2 linked regions of the Haloactinomyces albus genome follow. The protein of the gene in region 2 interacts with the protein of the main gene of each other region in a pairwise test. Links are inferred from orthologs where the notes say so. Each region holds a gene or a part of one and is shown on either strand. Other genes may lie near its edges.

Evidence for each region.
Region 1: the proteins of thrS (region 2) and rplA interact in binary tests that used the Escherichia coli proteins (3 or more experiments, as listed by UniProt). The link is inferred for Haloactinomyces albus from one-to-one orthologs.

What each region holds. Positions count from the first base shown.
Region 1 is NZ_JAVDXW010000001.1:2,757,354-2,760,490, reverse strand. What follows is about bases 266-3,085. They hold rplA (50S ribosomal protein L1), read right to left. Parts: upstream 2,123-3,085; coding sequence 1,409-2,122; downstream 266-1,408. Other genes in these bases: nusG (transcription termination/antitermination protein NusG), read right to left, coding at 2,821-3,085; rplK (50S ribosomal protein L11), read right to left, coding at 2,197-2,631; JOF55_RS13065 (DUF8728 domain-containing protein), read left to right, coding at 266-1,307. Also shown: more of JOF55_RS13065, read left to right, coding at 1-265; more of nusG, read right to left, coding at 3,086-3,137. UniProt on the Escherichia coli protein: One of the primary rRNA binding proteins, it binds very close to the 3'-end of the 23S rRNA. Forms part of the L1 stalk. It is often not seen in high-resolution crystal structures, but can be seen in cryo_EM and 3D reconstruction models.
Region 2 is NZ_JAVDXW010000001.1:3,597,726-3,600,946, reverse strand. What follows is about bases 230-3,133. They hold thrS (threonine--tRNA ligase), read right to left. Parts: upstream 2,745-3,133; coding sequence 714-2,744; downstream 230-713. Other genes in these bases: JOF55_RS17140 (putative bifunctional diguanylate cyclase/phosphodiesterase), read right to left, coding at 2,875-3,133; JOF55_RS17150 (HIT family protein), read right to left, coding at 230-636. In the rest of the region: more of JOF55_RS17150, read right to left, coding at 70-229; more of JOF55_RS17140, read right to left, coding at 3,134-3,221. UniProt on the Escherichia coli protein: Catalyzes the attachment of threonine to tRNA(Thr) in a two-step reaction: L-threonine is first activated by ATP to form Thr-AMP and then transferred to the acceptor end of tRNA(Thr). The rate-limiting step is amino acid activation in the presence of tRNA.

The sequences.
Region 1 (3,137 bases), 840 kb from region 2 along the record:
GCGGCCTGAACGACTACGCCTTCGTCTTCCCCGGCGCCCTGCTCGTGGGAATCGTGGGCACGGTTCACCTGCTGCGGGAACAGCCCACCCGGCGCCCCCTCGTGCTGGCGATGGCCTTCGGTTTCCTCCTCGTCCTGCTCGCGATCTCGACATTGCGGACCGCGCATGTTCACCACCTGCGTTATGTGCAACCGTTCATGCCGATCCTGCTGCTGCTTGCCACGATCGGCCTCTCCGCAGTGGGCGGTCTCTTCGCGACCAGGCGTGCACGGATACTGGTGACCAACAGCGTGTTCACCATGGCCCTGGTCTTCTCACTGTCCGAGATGCCCGCGTGGAGCTTTCGCCTCGGTCAACAGTCAGCGGGAATCCGGGACCAGCAGGTATCCATCAGCAACTGGATGAAGGGGCACTTGCCACCGGAATCGGTGATCGCGATCAACGACGCCGGGGCCACGGCCTACTTCAGCGAGCACGACATCGTGGACCTCATCGGGCTCACGACCAACGGCCTCGCCGAGCCCAACCGGCACGGCCCCGGCAGCCTGTACGAGGCGCTGCGCAGGATGCCCGAGCAGCAGCGACCGGATTACTTCGCGGTGTTCGACAACTGGCCGGTGTACGGGTTGCAGGAGGGAGGCCTGTTCGGCGAAGAGCCGCTGATCGAATTCCAACTGAAGTCGCCGCGGTTCTCGCGCCCCACACCGGGTTCGGGTTCGGCCTGCCAGGCCTCCCGACTGTGCAACGAGGTCGTCATCCACAAGGCCGACTGGAGCGACGTCGGCACCGGCGACCTCCCCGCCGAAGTCGACCCACCGGGTCGAATCCGGGATTACCTCAATGTCGCGGACCTGCGCAGCGAGCAGGCACACGCCTACCGGGTCAAGCCGGTACACCGGGGTTTCCAACCGACCACCAGCGTCGAAACCGTCACCTACTCCGGTCACGACGTGGTGGACAGCGGGCGGCACGTCATCGGCGGCGAAGTCCTGACGGCCCGCAACCTCACTTCCGGCAGGCCCGTGACCATTACTTCACGGATCGACGCGGCAAGACCGCTGCCGGGCACCCACACCGGTTCCCGCCAAGTACGGGTCTCCGTCGACGGGCGGACCGTGGGCCGCTGGCACTTCGGAGCGGACGGCGACGGGTGGCACGAATCGACATTCACCATCCCGGGCAGGTTCGTCACGGATTCCACACTCAGGATCGAATTCGGACCGGTGCGGACCTTCCTCGGCCCCTACCCCGACTACACGTCCTACGGCTACTGGTTCAGCCAACAGCCGGCTGCAGTAGGTCCATGAGAGCAAAACCCGGTAGGCAGAGCCCGGGGTCAGACCACGGCAAAGAATCAGGGCCGACCCCGTACCCGGGGCCGACCCTGATCCGTGCGATGCGAACCGGCTCAGAGGTTCGCGTCGAGCATGATGCGGGTCCGGTTCTGATCCACCATGATGCCCGGGCCCATGGTCGTGGTGAAGGAGACCTTCTTCAGGTAACGACCCTTGGAGGTCGTCGGCTTGGAACGCAGGACCTCATCGAGAGCCGCAGCGTAGTTCTCCAGCAGTTGCTCGGTGGAGAACGAAACCTTGCCGATGACGAAGTGCAGGTTGGCCTGCTTGTCCACCCGGAAGTTGATCTTACCGCCCTTGATGTCGGAGATCGCCTTGGTGACCTCCGGGGTCACGGTGCCCGTCTTCGGGTTCGGCATCAGACCACGCGGCCCGAGCACGCGTGCGATCTTGCCGACCTTGGCCATCTGGTCCGGGGTGGCCACCGCCGCATCGAAATCGAGCCAGCCGCCCTGGATACGCTCGATCAGCTCATCGGAGCCTGCCGCGTCCGCACCGGCGGCCTCGGCCTCGGCGGCCTTGTCACCGGAAGCGAACACGATGACGCGGGCAGTCTTACCAGTACCGTGCGGCAGGTTCACGGTGCCGCGGACCATCTGGTCTGCCTTGCGGGGATCGACGCCGAGCCGCAGCGCCACCTCGACGGTGGCGTCCATGTTGGTCTTGGCCGTCTTCTTGGCCAGCTCGACGGCCTCCTGCGGCGTGTACGTCCGCGTGCGGTCGACCAGTTCGGCGGCCTGCTTGTACGTCTTGCTGCGCGTTGCCATGTCTGTCCCTATCGCAATGGATCAGCTGTGGTGGCTGGGCTGCGCAAGCCCTCCCACATGTGGTTGGTGGTGAGTCAGTCCTCGACCCGGAGCCCCATCGACCGCGCGGTACCCGCGATGATCTTCTCGGCCTCGTCCATGGTCGGCGAGTTGAGGTCGACCCACTTGGTCTGGGCGATCTCACGGATCTGGTCCATGCTGACCTTGCCCACCTTGGTCTTGTGCGGCTCGCCACTGCCCTTCTGCACACCGGCGGCCTTGAGCAGCAGCTTCGCGGCCGGCGGAGTCTTCAACTTGAAGTCGAAGGACCGGTCCTCGAACACGGAGATCTCAACCGGCACCACGTCGCCACGCTGATTCTCGGTGGCGGCGTTGTAGGCCTTGCAGAACTCCATGATGTTGACGCCGTGCTGACCGAGCGCCGGACCGACGGGCGGTGCCGGGTTGGCCTGGCCAGCCTGAATCTGCAGCTTGACGATCGCTGCGAGTCGCTTCTTCTTGGGCGGCATCTCGTGCTTCCTGTGTCTTCGGTACCTGGTATTCGGTCACTGCCGTGGTCGACCACTCCGTGTGCTCGACCGAATGCGCCGGTCATCGACCGAATCGAACAGTACGGGCCCGTAACAGGGCTCGACCGCTCGTTCCACGACAGGCCCCTGCCGGCCCGCCGTGGCCGCCGTGCTCCCGAGGGGAGCCGGTCAGATCTTGGAAACCTGGTTGAACGACAACTCGACCGGAGTCTCACGGCCGAAGATCGAAACCAGCACCTTGAGCTTCTGGGCCTCCGCGTTGACCTCGTTGATCGTCGCGGGCAAAGTTGCGAACGGCCCGTCCATGACGGTAACGGATTCGCCGACCTCGAACTCGACCTCCACCTGAGACTGAGCAGCCTCCTGCTTGGCCGCCTTCTTCCCAGCCTCCGGCTTGGCTTCCTTCTCCACCTGCGGAGCCAGGAACTTCAGCACATCGTTGATGCTCAGCGGTGAAGGTTTCGACGTGGCACCGACGAAGCCGG
Region 2 (3,221 bases):
GCAGGCCGGAAAAGACCGCAGCCGCAGCGACCGGCACCGGAGCAGTCGGCACCGGAGCGGCCGGGAAGCCTATGCCACGCGCTGCCACGCATCGGCGAGCAACCGGCGAGTGTCCCCCAGCAGCTGCGGCAACACCCGGGTATGGCCGATCACCGGCATGAAGTTCGAGTCCCCGCCCCAGCGCGGAACCACGTGCTGATGCAGGTGTGCGGCGATTCCGGCCCCGGCCACCGGCCCCTGGTTGAGACCGATGTTGAATCCGTGCGGCGCCGAGACGCTACGGATCACCCGCATCGCACGCTGCGTGCACTCGGCGACCGCGACGGTCTCCGCCGCCGTCAGGTCGGTGTAGTCGGCCACGTGCCGATACGGCAGCACCATGAGATGGCCGGGGTTGTACGGGTACAGGTTGAGCACCGCGAAGACCAGCTCGTCCCGGGCCACGATGAGCGTCTCGTCGTCGGACTGCTGCCCGTCGAGCAGCAGGCAGAAGGGACAGCCGTCGCTGTGCTCCCCTTTCGGTTTGTTCTCCCCCTGGATATAGGACATCCGATGCGGAGTCCACAGACGTTGCAGGGCATCGGGCACACCGATGCCCTGCTGCTCGGAAACCTCGGTACTCCCGGGAGTCGGGATGTCCGCCCCCGGGGCCACCTGGCCCGCGTTGTCCGGAGACGGTTCTCCCGAGCCGGGTCTCGAGTCGTGCCGATCCGTCACGCCAGCTCCGCCTCGAAATTCTCCGCGGTCGGCGAGGCGTTCTCCCGGCGGTCGACCCACCGGGTCAACGCATCCACCGCGCGTTCCACCGTCACTCCGTTGAGCTGCGTGCCGTCGCGGAAGCGGAAGGACACCGCGCCCGCTTCGACATCCTTGCCACCTGCCAGCAGCAGGAACGGGACCTTCTGGGTGGTGTGGTTACGGATCTTCTTCTGCATCCGGTCGTCACTGCTGTCGATCTCGACCCGCACTCCCCTCGCCCGCAGAGCCTCGCTGACCCCCCGCAGGTGCTCGGTGTGCTCATCGGCGATCGGGATGCCCACAACCTGCACCGGAGAGAGCCAGGCCGGGAACGCGCCCGCGTAGTGCTCGGTGAGCACGCCGAAGAACCGCTCGATCGACCCGAACAGCGCGCGGTGGATCATCACCGGCTGCTGCTTGGACCCGTCGGAGGCGGTGTACTCCAGCCCGAACCGCTTCGGCTGGTTGAAGTCGAGCTGGATGGTCGACATCTGCCACGACCGCCCGAGCGCGTCCTTGGCCTGCACGGAGATCTTCGGCCCGTAGTACGCCGCGCCGCCGGGGTCGGGCACCAGCTCGAGCCCGGATTCCTCCGCAGCCCGGCGCAACGTCTCGGTTGCGTCCGCCCACTCCTGCGGGTCGCCGATGAACTTCGGGGAGTCGTCCCGCGTGGACAGTTCGAGGTAGAAGTCGCTCAGCCCGTAGTCGGCCAGCAAGTCGAGCACGAACCACAGCAGCGACTGCAGCTCGCCCGGCATCTGCTCCTTGGTGCAGTAGATGTGCGAGTCGTCCATGGTCAACCCGCGAACCCTGGTGAGTCCGTGCACCACACCGGACTTCTCGTAGCGGTACACGGTGCCGAACTCGAACAGCCGCAGCGGCAGCTCCCGGTAGGACCTGCCGCGCGACCGGAAGATCAGGTTGTGCATCGGGCAGTTCATGGCCTTGAGGTAGTAGTCCTCGCCCTCGAAGGCCACCGGCGGGAACATCGTGTCCGCGTAGTAGGGCAGGTGACCGGAGGTCTCGAACAGCCCGCCCTTGGTGATGTGCGGCGAGTTGACGAACTCGTAGCCCGCCTCCTCGTGCCTGCGCCGTGAGTACTCCTCCATCTCACGACGGATCACACCGCCCTTGGGATGGAACACCGGCAGCCCGGAGCCGATCTCCTCGGGGAAGGAGAACAGGTCCAGTTCCGCCCCGATCCGGCGATGGTCGCGGCGCTCGGCCTCGGCCAACCACTCCAGGTGCGTATCGAGCTGCTCCTTCGACTCCCATGCCGTGCCGTAGATGCGTTGCAGCTGCTGGTTGTTCTGGTCCCCGCGCCAGTACGCCGCGGCGGTGCGCATCAGCTTGAAGGCGGGGATGAAGCGCGTGTGCGGTACGTGCGGGCCGCGGCACAGGTCACCCCAGACGGTATCGCCGTGGCGATCGATGTTGTCGTAGACGGTCAGGTCACCGCCACCGACCTCCATCACCTCGCTGGTGTCGACCTCCTCGGAACCCGACTTGAGGTCGATCAGCTCCAGCTTGTACGGCTCGTCGGCCAGCTCACCGCGGGCCTGCTCGACCGAGTCCAGGCGGCGGCGGGAGAACTTCTGACCGGACTTGATGATCTGCTTCATCCGCTTCTCGAGCGCCTGCAGGTCTTCCGGCGTAAAGGGCCGCGCCACGTCGAAGTCGTAGTAGAAGCCGTCCTTGACAGGAGGGCCGATGCCCAGCTTGGCCTCGTCGAACTGCTGCTGGACCGCCTGTGCGAGCACGTGCGCGGCCGAGTGCCGGATCACGCTGCGACCGTCCTCGGTGTTGGCGCCGACGGCCTCCACCTCGACGTCGGATTCCGGTGCCCAGTCGAGATCACGCAGCGCACCACCGGCGTCGCGGACCACGACGATCGCGTCTTCCCCTTTGGAGGGCAGCCCTGCCTCGTGGATGGCGTGTCCGGCCGTAGTGCCCGCAGGCACCTTCACCCGGAGGGCTTGCTGGGCTTCGGGTGGCAATACGGACACGGTCACTCCTCGAGAACCTGATTTGGGTTGATGCCTGCGTGGACGTACTTCGCCCCCAATGCTATCGGGACTCCCGTCGCCGGGTGACGCATCCCGGACCATCCGGTCGCCGCGAGGAGGCGATCGCTGCCTACGAGACAGGATAACCGTGTTCGGAGATCATGATCTCGATCTCCATCGCCGAGGCCGCGGCACCGATGTGGTCTCCCCGCGCCACGTGCACACCCATCTTGCGCAGCCGCCTCGCCTGCTCCTCGGTGCGCACATCCACGGCGACGACGTCCAAGTCCAGCAACCGTGCCGAGGCGACCAGGCTGTGCACCAGGTGTTCGTTCAACGGATCCGGGCCCGCGGGGTCTGCCAGACCGTCCAGGTAGTCTCCGGTGAGCTCGACTCCCTGCACCGGCAGCCCCCGCAACCGGGCGAGCCGCGTGTAGTCGCTGCCGAAATCCTGCACGACCAGACCGATGCCCATCT